2 regions of the Paenibacillus sp. J22P218 genome follow, and region 1 is predicted to be linked to the other one. Evidence: riboswitches for the same ligand, from Rfam matches in the RefSeq annotation. Region 1 holds a riboswitch; the other holds the start of a gene.
What was found. Region 1 has a riboswitch for cyclic di-GMP ahead of AC0YN0_RS24180 (hemoblobin-interacting domain-containing protein). Riboswitches for the same ligand answer to the same signal wherever they lie in the genome.
Positions count from the first base shown of each region.

Region 2: it holds a riboswitch for cyclic di-GMP, as region 1 does, so the genes downstream of both, AC0YN0_RS16700 (choice-of-anchor A family protein) here and AC0YN0_RS24180 (hemoblobin-interacting domain-containing protein) in region 1, are expected to answer to the same signal.

Region 1 is NZ_JBWDNL010000006.1:118,953-126,657, reverse strand. It holds gene AC0YN0_RS24190 (hypothetical protein) at 1-1,079, shown strand, start outside; gene AC0YN0_RS24185 (MBL fold metallo-hydrolase) at 1,229-1,987, opposite strand; cyclic di-GMP riboswitch class II at 2,388-2,471, shown strand; gene AC0YN0_RS24180 (hemoblobin-interacting domain-containing protein) at 2,555-7,417, shown strand; gene AC0YN0_RS24175 (low molecular weight protein tyrosine phosphatase family protein) at 7,539-7,705, shown strand, end outside.
Region 2 is NZ_JBWDNL010000003.1:437,802-445,506, reverse strand. It holds gene AC0YN0_RS16720 (cation:proton antiporter regulatory subunit) at 1-272, opposite strand, end outside; gene AC0YN0_RS16715 (hypothetical protein) at 321-692, opposite strand; gene AC0YN0_RS16710 (cupin domain-containing protein) at 922-1,383, shown strand; gene AC0YN0_RS16705 (HD domain-containing phosphohydrolase) at 1,446-2,972, opposite strand; cyclic di-GMP riboswitch class I at 3,193-3,280, shown strand; gene AC0YN0_RS16700 (choice-of-anchor A family protein) at 3,334-5,241, shown strand; gene AC0YN0_RS16695 (5'-nucleotidase C-terminal domain-containing protein) at 5,324-7,102, opposite strand; gene AC0YN0_RS16690 (purine-nucleoside phosphorylase) at 7,498-7,705, opposite strand, start outside.

The DNA of each region.
Region 1 (7,705 bases):
TGAATTTGTTGACCGACAAGCACCGGAATCAGATCGATCATCTGCTGGAAATTGAATTCAATTGGCAGGGAGAGATTACGGAAACGGTGCTTTTAGAGTGGGAGCAACCTAAGCTGCATACGCTGTTCCAGGTGATGAAGGGCATTCAGATGACAAGGGAATATGTGCCTGATATCATTCAAGCTTACGCTAGCATAGACAGAGACAATCTTTCGAACAAAGTGAAATTCGGCCGGATAAGCGATGAAGATAAGCCGGTACTAGAGCCTTCCCCAGAGGTTCATGGCCAATATGGCAAGTATACTGTACCGCAAACCGTAATCCGTCTCTACGAGCTCGAGCTGGAGCTTGGCCGTGATATGGATTTGAAGCTGGGCCTGCTCATGCAGAAGCAGGACTTTCGTTACGCTTGCACGCCGCCTGACTTTATCCCGTTCGCAAGTCCAGGAGTGGATGGCATTCATTATTGCTTCGTTACTGACTTCGGTACGGTTGCCGACTTGGAGAACGCCTATATTGCCGTTGTCTCTCCTATGGATTTCGACAATGAAATAGCGATAGTTGCCAGAAACATAGAGGAATTTCTCCGAATTGTATGTACAGACCGCAGTGTGCTGTACAACAATTATCGATCGGGTCAAGCGTATTTGGCCGACGTTCACAAGCGGGAGCCAGAGGAGATAAATGAAGGGCAGCGATATGCGGTGAACCGACTCAAGCGTGTATTCGGCATCGAGGCCATGGACGATCTTGCCTTGCATATCGACGAGGTGAAGGCTGAGCGGGCAGCTCGCGTTCGGCGGCACACGTTGGATTCGGTAGGCGTTATGCCGTTATCCGGTTCGAGCAGCCAGGGCCTATCGGCAGTGGCTAACGATACGCCGGAAAGCGCCGAGCTGCTGCAAACCGCTTTGGATCAAGCCGATGCGGAGACGAAGCTTGCAACCATTCGCAATCTCCAATACAAAAAAATCATTCCCGATGACCGCAAAATGTTCTTATTATGCATGAGAACGCTCGCTAATCTGGGCTTGAGCCATGAACGGAATCAATTGCGCAAAATCGGCTTACGAGAGTAACGGCGCAGAGCAGTGCTCCTGACAATTCGAAAAACATAGGAAGAGGTTATCCCTAAACGGAACGTCCAATTGGACGATAGGGGTAACCTCTTTGTTTGTATATGCTTGAAGTCTAGGTTACAGCCGGGTCCAATATCATTCGCAATAAATTAACCAGCCGTCCCGCTGGCTAGCTGGCGGATGCGTTCGCCTGCTAGACCGGTGAAGATGCCGCCATGATAACAAATGACAGTGTCTATATCGTATTGTGCAAGCTCAGATATGGAGCTGCAGGCTTGCTCATAATCCGTGCATAGATTCGGATCGGGAAGCTGCAGTTGTCCGTCGACGACCCTGAGCGCATCGGCAGCGATAAGCGTCTTGCTCGGTCTATGATAGAGGCTAATGTGACCTGGCGTATGCCCAGTTGTGCTGATGACGACGATACCGCCGCAATAAGGGAGCTGCTCCCCGTATTCCAGCACGGAATCGACTGAAGCCGAAGGAGGATGCTCAAGCGTTTTTCGAAATGCGGATCTCCATTCTTCGGGCACTTCCGGAGGAAGCGAACGGATAGCATGCTCGATCGCGGCATCCGTAATTTTGATTAGCCTCCGTTCGCCTTGAATGTACGGTATTTCTGGAGCGGAAGCATATATAACTGGCTTTTGCGGAAGTGCAGCCCTAATCGCAGGCAAACCTCCGATATGATCAAGATCCTGATGCGTTACAATAATGCGGTTCACCCGATCGATTGGAATGCCAACTCGCTCTAATTCGGCTCTCAGCAGCGGGAGTTGTCCGGGAAACCCGGCATCGACCAATATGACGTTCTCCTTGTCCCATAACACAGTAGGAAAGATCGTTTCCGTCTTGCCCATCATCTCGGCCGAAATAGATAAGGCCTGTATTCCGCTTTGTTGTTGCATGCAAAAAAACCTCCCTAATCAGATGTTGAAGAATCACGGGCTGATCCGTGTCTTCATGCAAGCATAAAACATCTTATCAGGAAGAGAAGTTTGTGTAAACTGTAAAATATTTTATTATAACATAAAAATATTTATTTGTCAATAATCATTTTGTTATAAAAAGGAGGCATTTCTTAAAAGCGGAGGAATGTCGAAAAGGAATCCGGATGACTGTCGAATCCTAGCGGATAGGAAAAGTTTATGTTGTAAAAGAATGTAAAATTTATATTGCTTATTTTTGGGTGCAAACTCTATAATTATCACATAACAAGTAATACTATTTTACTAGATTCAAACGAAGTTTCTAGTCTTAATTACCTAATATCCAGTTAGGGGGATGGAAAGTACAAGCACGAACATAATTACATAGGGAAGCGATGATTGCGAGTCCATAATTGGGCACTTAAACTCGCAGGAGCTAGTAGTGCAACCGACCTGAATCCATTTTTAAGTGACAATTGGATCAAGTCGGTTTTTTTGTGTTGTTAACTTTTGGTTGTCCATTCTATTTATCCTCAGGAGGAATTGATGTTGCGACATAAAGTCAAGCATGTATTCATTAATTTGTTACTCGTTACCTTGATAGCTTTAGTTATTTCCCCGGCAGCCGCTAATGCAGCATCTCCTAACAAAGCGCCTAAGCTGAGTGCGGATCGGACCACCAACGATACGGATAATCCGATCGTGATTACTTTTAGCGACAGCTCCAGGTGGCGCAGCGCGATCACATCGGTTGAGAGTGACGAGGCGCAGCTGCAATCTGCCGACTACTCGATTCGCTCAGGTAAGTTGACGATTAACGCTGGTGTCCTAAGCGTTGGTTTGCACGAACTTACAATTAAAGCTACTGGTTATACAGATGCAGCCGTGTCTCAAACGATCGTGGCAGCACCGCTGCCCGGTCCGGTATTGGAGGCCGACACAACGAGCAACAATACGATCAATCCGATTGAAATTACGTTCGCGGATGATGCGGCCTGGCGACAAGCGATTACATCCGTGAAGGTCGGCGGATCAACGCTGCGGTCATCGAAGTACAGCATCGTTGAAGGTAAAATAACGATTGAAGCCGGTGTTATTAGCCGTGGGAACCGTACGGTCACTGTAGCGGCCAGAGGCTATTATGATACATCGGTTGAACAGGTGATTACTTCACCTCCAGTGCTTCGCAATGCACCATCGCTTCGAAGTGATTCTTCAAAAAATGATACTGCTAATCCGATCGAGATCACGTTCAGGGATGATGCAGGCTGGCGAAGTGCAATCACTTCCGTCAATGTGGATGGAACGGCGCTTGATTCATCCGCCTATGTGGTAAGTGCCGGTATGATTACTTTACAAGCAGGTATTCTGACCAAAGGGACTCATACGATTACGGTTCTAGCGGACGATTACAAAAATACGAGTGTCTCTCAACGAATCAACGCTGCTCCAATCGTGCTTTCGCCGCCTTCTCTTCAAGCGGATACGACAGCGAACACCGTATCAAATCCGATTGAGATCACGTTCAATGACAATTCCAATTGGCGCGGAAATATTACGGCGATTAGCGATGGCGGGGCGAACGTACCCAGCACAAACTATTCGATCAGCAAAGGCAAAATTACGTTCAAAACAGGTGCGCTCAAACAAGGATTACATCAGCTTACTGTAAGCGCACGCGGATATAGTGATGCAACAGTGGAGCAAGTGATTGTACCGAACGGGCCGGTGGATACAACTCCGCCGACGGCCATAGTCAGTTATTCCATTACAACACCTACAAGCGGTAATGTAACGGCAACTATAACCGGCAGCGAACCGATAACCGTAACGAATAATGGAGGGTCGACAAGCTATACGTTTACAGCGAATGGAAACTTTACGTTTACTTTTAGAGACGCTGCAGGTAATACGGGTTCAGCGACAGCATCGGTCAGCAATATTGATAGGCAAGGCCCTGTCATCGTAATTGCCCCATATAATACGGCATTAACGAATCAATCTATAACGGTTGCAGCGTCTTCTACGGATGGTACGCTCAATGCAAGCAGCCATGTGTTCGACGAGAATGGCAGCTTCGACTTCGTAGCAACAGACGAAGCAGGCAACACAACGACGAAGACGGTAACGATCTCGAATATCGATAAAGTCGCTCCGACGATCACGATCGGAGCATATAACACGGCGCCGACGAACCAGTCGATCACTGTAACGGCAACAGTTGTTGGCGGTACGCTCAATGCGAGCAGTCATGTGTTCGACGAGAACGGCAGCTTCGATTTCGTAGCAAGCGACGCCGCAGGCAACATAACGACGAAGACGGTAACGATCTCGAATATCGATAAAGACGGTCCGACGATTGTCATCGGAGCGTACAGCACAGCACCGACGAATCAATCGATAACGGTAACGGCAACGTCGGAAGATGGCACGCTCAATGAGAGCAGCCATGTGTTCGACGAGAACGGCAGCTTTGACTTCGTAGCTACCGATGCCAGTGGCAACATAACGACGAAGACGGTAACGATCTCGAATATCGATAAAGTCGCACCGACGATTATCATCGGAGCGTACAACTCTGCACCGACGAATCAGTCGGTCACCGTTACGGCAACATCGGCAGACGGCACGTTGGAGGCAGCGAGCCACACGTTTGACGAGAACGGCAGCTTCACTTTTAGAGCGACCGATGCAGCGGGCAACACGTCGAGTGAGGTCGTAACGATCACGAACATCGACAAAGTCGCACCGACGATTACGATCGGAGAGTACAACATCGCACCGACGAACCAATCGGTGACGGTAACGGCAACATCGGTAGACGGCACGCTCAATGAGAGCAGTCACACGTTCGACGAAAACGGAAGTTTCGATTTTACTGCTACAGATGAGGTGGGCAACGCAACAACGAAGACAGTAACGATAACGAACATCGACAAGGTTGCACCGACGATTACCATCGGAACATATAACACAGCACCGACAAATCAGTCGATCACCGTAACGGCAACATCGGTGGATGGCACGTTGGAGGCAGCGAGCCACACGTTTGACGAGAACGGCAGCTTCACGTTTAGAGCGACTGATGCAGCGGGCAACACGTCAAGTGAGGTCGTGACGATCTCAAACATCGACAAGGTAGGCCCGTCGATTACTATCGGATCGTACAACACAGCACCAACGAACCAATCGGTGACGGTAACGGCAACATCGGTAGACGGCACGCTCAATGAAAGCAGTCACACGTTCGACGAAAACGGCAGTTTCGATTTTACTGCCACAGATGAGGTGGGCAACACAACAACGAAGACAGTAACGATAACGAACATCGACAAGGTTGCACCGACGATTACCATTGGAACATATAACACAGCACCGACAAATCAGTCAGTAACTGTAACGGCAACATCGGCAGACGGCACATTGGAGGCAGCGAGCCACACGTTCGACGAGAACGGCAGCTTCACTTTTAGAGCGACCGATGCAGCAGGCAACACGTCGAGCGAGGTCGTTACGATCTCAAACATCGACAAGGTAGGCCCGTCGATTACTATCGGATTGTACGACACAGCACCAACGAACCAATCGGTGACGGTAAAGGCAACATCGGTAGACGGCACGCTCAATGAGAGCAGTCACACGTTCGACGAAAACGGAAGTTTCGATTTTACTGCCACAGATGAGGTGGGCAACACAACAACGAAGACAGTAACGATCACGAACATCGACAAGGTTGCACCGACGATTACCATTGGAACATATAACACAGCACCGACGAACCAGTCGATCACCGTAACGGCAACATCGGTAGACGGCACTTTGGAGGCAGCGAGCCACACGTTCGAAGAGAACGGCAGCTTCACTTTTAGAGCGACCGATGCAGTAGGCAACACGTCGAGTGAGGTCGTTACGATCACGAACATCGACAAAGTCGCACCGACGATAACGATCGGAGAGTACAACACCGCACCGACGAATCAATCGATCATCGTAACGGCAACATCGGCAGACGGCACTTTGGAGGCAGCGAGCCACACGTTCGACGAAAACGGCAGTTTCGATTTTACTGCCACAGATGAGGTGGGCAACACAACAACGAAGACAGTAACGATAACGAACATCGACAAAGTCGCACCGACGATAACGATCGGAGAGTACAACACCGCACCGACGAATCAATCGATTATCGTAACGGCAACATCGGCAGACGGCACTTTGGAGGCAGCGAGCCACACGTTCGAAGAGAACGGCAGCTTCACTTTTAGAGCGACCGATGCAGCGGGTAACACGTCGAGTGAGGTCGTAACGATCACGAACATCGACAAAGTCGCACCAATTGTAACAGGTGTAACGAATGGCACTGTCTATACGTCGAATGTGACGTTGTACTTCAATGAGGGGACAGCTACTCTGAATGGATCTGCAGTGAATACAGCGCATACGGTAACTAACTACAACAGCTATACCTTGATTGTAACGGATGCTGCCGGCAACGTGACGACGGTTAACTTCGTGGTTCAAAGACCTGCTCCTGTGGTTACTTCTATTACCGTAGCTGGATCAACATCGTATGCTGTTCCGACGGCAGCTGTAGGCAGCACCACAACAATTTACACGGCAACGGTTAAAAATCAATACAATGAAACGATGACGGGTCAAGCTGTATCCTGGAGTATCCAAGGTTCACCGAGCGGAGTTACGATTTCCAACACTGGCTTGCTGACGGTTACAAATACGGCCGCTGCTGGCAATATTACAATCGTAGCCACATCAGGTGCGATTAGCGGAACGTTAACGGTCAATCTGACCAAATCAGCTTCCGTCGCAACCTCGTTGAGAATCAATGGAGCAACCAGTATTGCAGCACCGCTAGCCGGAGCGGGTAATAAAACAGAATCGTATACGGTTAGCGTCCTTGATCAATATGGGAATGTAATGACTGGTGGAGCAAATCCAACCTTAAGTCTTGTTGGAGGCAATAAACAGGGAATTACGTACTCAAGTTCAACCCTTACGATTCACAGCAGTGCTTCAGCTCAGACAATAGAGCTAAGAGCAACGAGAAATGGACTCTCGGCCGTTACCCTGAGTATCTCGATTACCAAAGCAGCTTCAGTAGTCACATCGATCATTATCTCAGGTGATAACTCGATTAGTATCCCGAATAACGGTACAGCTACCGAGAACTATACAGTCCAAGTGCTTGATCAGTACGGTCAAGCTATGACTGGTCAGACGGTTACTTGGTCCGTAACGACAACTGATTCAAGAAATGGCAATAACAGCAGAGTTACTATTACTACAGGCGGGCAGCTAAGAGTCACTTCAAGTGCCTATGACAGTACTGCAACTATTACTGCAAGAATCGGAACCGTAACGGATACTCACACCGTTTCGATTAACGACTAATCGCTAAGATCGTCGAAGAAGCCTCCATAATCGGAGGCTTCTTCTCTTTTTAACTTAGAGAGGATTTGATATGCTTGTCTATACTTGAATAGTATCTATCACCAATTGAAAGGATCGATATATGCAGAAGTTGCTTTTTGTATGCAGTCGCAATAAATGGCGCAGTCTGACGGCAGAGACGATCTTCCGAGGCGTTGACGGAATCGAGGTCAAGTCGGCAGGAACAGAAGAGCAAGCCCGAGTGAAGGTGAATGAGGGACATATTGGCTGGGCAGATGTTATTTTCGC
Region 2 (7,705 bases), on a different contig from region 1:
TACCATTCGATCGTTAGATCATCCAGCGCTACTTCAATCGTCTCGAGCGCCTTCGGCTTGTAAGTCATTCCGCCGATAATAGCGGCAATCTGACGAGCTTCTTCATCCTCAAGCGTTACCATGGAGATGCTGTCATCCGGATCCTCGTAGTCAAAATGGTACATTTCACGTCGGCCGTCATCATGAATGATAATGACGAACTTATCGCCTCCGCGCGTAATAATCTGGTATTTGCGTCCGATTCCAGGCAAATCAGATTCTCTAATATTCATTGGGTTTGCCTCCTCATTTTTTTGTAGTTTGTACCAAAAAAATGGGTTCTAACCAATGTAGACCGATGTATATTTAATAGGCTTAAGCAGTAAACGCTTCAAGCGCTGCAGGATGGTCAGACTTAAGGGGGATAAATAAGCGGGCCGTCCATATAAGACGGCAAGTGATGCCTTATAAGCCGCGGGCTTGCGGCGAATAGGCTGAAGCAGCTTGCTCGGGGAGCGCCCGTTCAGAGCAGCGCAGGTCGTTGCGCGGGCAACAGGATTGAACCGGCTGGAGCCGGCCGTCAACTCGAAGTTGTTGCCTGCTTGGTAAGCAAACAGTGCAGTGAGCAGCAATGGCAAAATAATAAGCAGGTTAAAGAACCGTTTGCGAAACGCGGGTCTTTGGTTGTGCTTCATGCTTATCGTCAATCTCATCTGCTCACCTCCTGCGGCTATATTTATAAGTATATCTTATAAATGACCAAAATCATAGACAATTCCATTTTTTTGTTGGTCGAATAAGTGAACAATTCAAGGCTTATAACCGTGGGATCAATTAGCAACGATCTTTTTGCTATTAATCAGCGAACCGGCATTTCCGATATGATAGAATGAATGAAAGTTTTCAAATAGAATAGAGCATAACAGAGAGAGGTTGATTGGGATGGGAGCAACAGTGAAGGAGCTGTCGCCGCTTGTGCATGCGCTTGATCTTAAGCCGCATGTCGAAGGCGGATGGTACAAGGAAATTTGGAAAGCTAATTTTGAAATTCCGCAGCAGGTGCTAGGCGATCCGTATTCGGGACCGCGTTTTGCCGCATCGTCGATTTATTTCTTGCTGCATCCCGAGGAGTTCTCGGACTGGCATACGGTTTATTCCGACGAAGTATGGTTCTGGCATTCGGGAAGCCCGTTGCTGCTCACGCTTGGCGGAACTGAAGCTGACCCGCATACTCGCAAGGAGATTATTGTGGGCCCGGACATTGCCGCAGGACATCAACCACAGGCGCTTGTGCCGGCTAACGAATGGCAGATGGCGAGAGCGCTCGGCGACGAGCCGGTACTCGTATCTTGCGTCGTTGCGCCAGGCTTCCACTATGATGATTTCCGTCTGATCAAAAAATAGGCACGTTCCAATAAATAAGAGCTTCGCGCGTGGCATTATGCCCGGTCGCGAAGCTCTTATTTTTATGATTCGTTTTGCCGCAGCGAATTGATGAACAGCTCGGTTAAGGCGGGATCCCACTGTGTTCCCTTGCCTTCCTCCAGAATCGCGAGAGCGTGCTCGCGGGTCATTCCTTTACGATACGGCCGATCCGATGTCATCGCATCGAAAGCGTCGGCAATGGCAATAACTCGGCCAAGCAGAGGAATGTGCTCACCTGCGAGCCCGTCGGGATAACCGCGTCCGTCATAGCGCTCATGATGGGAGCGAACGCCCGGAAGCAGATCGGCCATCGCGTCGGCAGGCTCAATCTGCTTCAAAATATTTTCGCCCAGTCCCGGGTGCGCCTTAATCTGATCGAACTCCTCGTCCGTCAGCTTGCCATCCTTCAGCAGCACCGCGTCACGAATGCCGATTTTGCCGATGTCATGAAGCAACGCCGACTTGCGCAGCAGTTCAATCTCGGTTTGCGGCCAGCCAGCCTGCTCGCCGATCGCGACGGAATATTCGGCAACGCGTTCCGAATGACCCGCGGTATAGGTGTCGCGCGCGTCAAGCGCGGCAGCAAGCGTGAAGAAGTAGCTTTGGTGAAGCTGCTTATTGCGCTCATCCCTTTCCTGCAGACCTTCGATCATATGGTTGAAGCCTGCGACCAGCTTCGAGAATTCATCGGAATGAATATCTTCCGCGCGGGTGTCGTAATGGCCGTTCTGCACGGCAATCATCGCAGCTTGGAGCTTATGGATCGGATCCTCGATATTGCGGGATAGGAGCGAGGCGCCGAACAAGGAGAAGAAGACGCCGATAACGAGAATGATACCGGCCCATTGCCAATAAGCGGAGGTGCCCCCGCCGTCCAGTCCTTCAAGCCTGATCTGAGCCGCAAGACTATGCAAGAGCAGTGGAAGCGTACCGATTAAAAAAGCGCTTAGCAGAAACTTCGTGCGAATCGAAGCGAATACTTGGCCGCCGAGCGACAGATCCTGCCCATAGAGCTCTACATGTTTGTTGCGCATATAGGTGACAACAGGTCGAATGGCCCGTGCGGTCAGGAAAAATTCGATCATGGCATGCATGCTGGCAACGAGCAACGCGCCAACGGAAGCAAGTCCGATATAATAATAAGGGAACGAGAGCCATTCCATTCGGATGAAAAGATAGCTCATTGCAATAGCCGGCACCGATATGCCGAGCAAATGAGGTCCGAAAGTCCGCTTCAAAGACAGTACCGGAAAGCGGTGCGTTTGTATATAAGCTTTGCGAAGCTGCTCCGCTGTAGGCTGATCGGACAGGAAAGCGGCCTGAATCGGCTTCGCATGCCGATAGAATACGAACAGCTCGCAGGCAAGCATAATGAGCAAAGAAGCGAATAAGATGACACCGAGCACGAGGCCTTCGCCTTGGGGCAGCTTAAGCGTGGAGAAAATGATGATGCCCCCGACTCCGAGCACGGCGACGGCCGATCCAAATACATAGTTGTAGACGAGCTGGAGGAGGAAGGCGCGATATACGCTTGCGGGAGTTTGTTGGTGCGGATCTAGTAGCTTCAATGGGATCATTCCTCTTTTCGCAGCTTCATGATGTAGTTCCTATTACCTATATTAACAATCGGCATATGGAGAGCGGAATTGAAGTTCATTTCCATGTACATACATGGGTATATTTTACATGGGGTTAGATAATTTAGCGGATTGCGGTTGCGACCAAAATTAGCTAAAATAGGTATAGTTCCTTTTTGATAGAGTCATAGATTACGAACGAATTGTTCGATTATGCCAATAGCAAACCATTTGAAAGAGTGGGACGCAAAGTCTGGAGTCTACAGCGCCTAAGGCGCTATGATCGTCCGACCGCCATGAATCTCGTATTCGTGTGTGGTCTTTTTTATTTTTTTGATAGGGAGGGTATATCATGAGAAAAGCATTTCGTAAGAGCGCATCACTAGTCGTGACTGGGGTCATCGTTTTCGGCATTCTATGTAACGCTTTCGTATTTGGAGCAGGCGGAGGCAACAACTCTGTGCTCGGTACGGCAGGCAGTTACAACGTGTTCATGCTGGGTGACTTTAAGCTGTATTACGAGCAAGTCGAAGGTGGACTGGCGGCCGGAGGAGATATTGATATAACCGGATTTGGCGTCAATCGAGCGAATGCATCGGGAGACATTGGCTTAGTAGCGGGCGGAGAACTGAAGTTCACGAATGGTCAAATTGATTATGGCGATGCCTACTACGGAACGCTTCACTCAACATCGGCCTTCACGCTCGTAAGAGGCAAGAAGCATCAAGGGGCACCTATTGATTTTGAAGCAGAAGCTGAATATTTGTTGAATTTGTCCGCTGAGCTGGCAGCTTTGCCGACCAACGGCACAACAAGCAAAGATCAAAACAATTCGAATAAAACGACTTTGAAGGGAACAGACCCTCAGCTCAATGTATTTACAGTAGGTTATGATCTGAATGAGGTATGGCTGGACGTTCCGAATGGCTCGACAGTGATTATTAACGTTACGGGTGCGACTCGATCAATGGGGTGGCAAGGTTATTTTGGCTTTGACGGTAAAGACCGCCAGTCGAAAATATTGTTTAACTTCCCGGATGCTACGGCGCTGACGCTCGGCTATAGCGGGGTCAAAGGCAGTCTACTAGCCCCGCAGGCTGATATTACGGCAACGAGCGGCAATATCGACGGCATATTAATAGGCGCTTCGCTCACGAAAGGCAGAATTCAGCCGCATTGGGTACCTTTCGAGGGGGAGATACCGCTAGCGACGCCAACACCTAGCCCGTCGGCGACGCCTTCTCCGACACCAACGCCGACAGCAACACCGTCGGAGACACCGGCATCAACGCCGACGGCAACACCGACACCGTCGGAGACACCGACACCAACGCCGACAGCGACACCAACGGCAACACCGTCGGAGACACCGGCACCAACGCCGACAGCGACACCAACGGCAACACCGTCGGAGACGCCGACAGCAACACCGTCGGAAACACCGGCACCAACGCCGTCGGAGACACCGGCACCAACGTCGACAGCGACACCAACGGCAACACCGTCGGAGACACCGACACCGACACCAACGCCGACAGCGACACCAACGGCAACACCGTCGGAGACACCGACACCAACGCCGACAGCGACACCGTCGGAGACACCGACGGCAACACCGACACCGACAGTGATACCGTCGGAGACACCGACACCAACGCCGACAGCGACACCGTCGGAGACACCGACACCAACGCCGACGGCAACACCGACACCGTCGGAGACACCGACGCCGACACCAACGCCGACACCGACACCAACGCCGACGGCAACACCGACACCGTCGGAGACACCGACGCCGACACCAACGCCGACACCGACAGCGACACCGACAACAACACCGACAGCAACGCCGACGGAAGAACCGACGTCGACGCCAACGTCGACACCAGTCGTAACGCCATCACCGGCACCGACGCCGACGGGAACTCCAATACCGGAGGCAACAGTTACTCCTGAGCCTACTGTGTCACCTGATCCAACGCCGACGCCTTCCGATGAAGTAATTATTGATGAAGAAGAAGTGCCGGGCGGCTCACCGGATGAAGGCGGAGCGCCTGAAGATGGCGAGGAGCAAACTACGGATGACGAAGAAGTAACGGTAGACGATGAAGAAATAGGCTTAGGGACACCGGATGATGGTTCAGTGGATGTTGATACATTGCCTAAGACAGGCGATAGCAGCACTATGCCGTTCTACATGGCTGGATTGGTAATCGTAATGCTAGGATTTCTGATCCGCTTTTCTGCACAGAAGAAATAAGAGTAACGACTAATAATCAAAGGGCTGTTCCTTAAGCGGTTATCCGCTCGTGGAACAGCCCTTTGCATTTGTATAAGCTACATTATGAAGGCAATATGATCTTTTGACCCGGGAAGATGAGGTCTGCGTTCGTTAACTTATTAAGATCGCGAAGCACCTGCCATGTCGTTCCGTATTTCTTGGCAATCGCCCATAGCGTATCGCCTTTTACAACGATGTAGGCCGGAGCTGCAGGCTCGGGTTTTGGTTCAGGCTTCGGCTCTGGTTTCGGTTCAGGTTGCTCGGGCTCGGGCTTCGGCTCGGGTTCAGGGGAAGGAGTGACGGGTTTCACTCCTTCCGTAATGCGTCCCTCAATGGTTGGATTTGCTTTGCCAAGCTTCTGAATATAAGCGATGAGCGCTTCATCCAGCGCGCCGTACATGCCGGCTTGCGGATACTTGCCGAACATGGTGTATTCATCGCCGCCCGCAGCTATGAAGTCATTCGTGGCAAGGGTGTATGTCGCAGCTTCATCCAATGGTTTGCCGCCGATTGTGACGGAATGAACGCGCTCCCCTTTGACTGCTTCCTTGTCGATTTTGAAAGCGACGCCGGACACTTGCGGGAAAGCGCCCTTCGGATTCGGATAATCAGAGACGCCGTTCTCGAGCGCGGCTTTGATGTCTGCGCCGGTTACCTTAAGCGTCACAATCTGATTCCCGAACGGCAATACCGTAATGACTTCTCCTTTCGTAATCGGGCCTGCATCGATAGAGGCGCGAATGCCTCCGCCGTTCGTAAGCGCGACATCAGCTCCCGAGATGTCGGCCAAAGCGTCGGCAATCAGATTGCCAAGGTTCGTCTCGCTTGCGCGTACTTTCTCCCTTGCGCCTTCGAGAGCAACGGATGTTTCGCCAACTTGCTCTGCGAGAATCGTCTCTTGGCTCTTCAGCGTGGCTGCAACAAGCTCAGCGACTTCGGCGTTCGGTGTGATTTCCGCTGCCTCGGCTTGGTTGATAAGCGTCGCTTGCTTCTTAACGACAGCACCATTCTCGACCCAAAAGTCAACGACGCCGACGTATTTGGTATACTCGCCCGCGCTGACAATCAATGTGCCATTGTCGCCTACAAGGCCGTCTTCAAGAACAGTGTGACTATGTCCATCGACAAAGATATCGATGCCCGCTACGGCTTTGACGACCCGAAGACTCGTATCATAGCTGGACTTATCCTGTCCGAGGTGGCCGACCGCAATGATGACGTCGGTCTTGTCCTTTAGCTCGTCGACAATAGCTTGCGCTTCCGATGCGGAGTCGGTGAAGTGAAGTCCCGCCACGTTCTTCGGATGCGTCTTGTACACCGTCTCTGAAGTCGACAGACCGAAGATGCCGATCTTTACGCCGTCAATTTCTTTGATGATATACGGCTCGAAGATCCGTTTGGCGCCTAATCCTTTGATATTCGCGCTCAGCATTGGAAACTTCAGCTTGCCGGCAAGCTCGATCAATCTCGCCGAGCCGTAATTGAACTCATGGTTGCCTGGCACCATAGCGTCATAGCCCATCTTGTTCATCGCGGCTACGACACTTTCTCCGTTGACCAAAGTAGCGAAGGTCGTGCCGTGAATGGCATCTCCGGCATCAATGGCCAATGTATTCGGATTTTTGCTCTTGTAGTAATCGATTATGCCGGCTACCTTGGCGAAACCCATCTCGCCGCTCGTGGCCTCGACGGCACGAGCATGCATGTCGTTCGTGTGCAGCAGCGTGATATGTTTCCCTGTCTGTTCCGTCGCATCCTCTGCCGCAGCGCTGCCCATAAGTCCAAGCACCAAGGCGCTGGCGAGCAGTGCTGACGTCAACCATTTGAACCTTTTACGCATGATTTGCTCAATCCTCCATATCTATATATTTGGTTAAAGCCCACCAGTAATATTCTACATATTTCCACTAATTCCTTCGTTATTATCTGAAAATTCTGATTTATAAGCATGCCAATCCTATAACGCAAAGTGTTTGCTCTATTTTGAACTGATCGGATGTGTCGGGGCGGAATAGCGAAAACATATTACGTTATTTTTCTAAAGCGGAGGTGGACGGGGGACATTATGGCGGATCGGACTATAAATAACGAAACTTCTTTGCGTTATTTATAGGAAGGGTGACCGGACGCAAGCAATAGCGACAAATTTTTGCGCTATTTCTCCAAGCAGACAACTGAAAAAAGCGCCTCGGCCGCTCGAATGAGCAGTCAAGGCGCTTTTCAATCAAGATCAACCTACACTTGGAACGCGCGAACGGATGCTCTAACCAATGAAATGAAACGCGGGCGGGCTTGCTCGGCTACACGAACGACTTGCTCATGTGTGAGCGGCTCAAGCTCGTCGCTGATTGCCATATCCGTGATGCATGTAATGCCTACTGCGCGAATGCCGCAGTAGTTGGCTGCGATAACCTCTGGCGCGGTCGACATGCCCACGGCATCG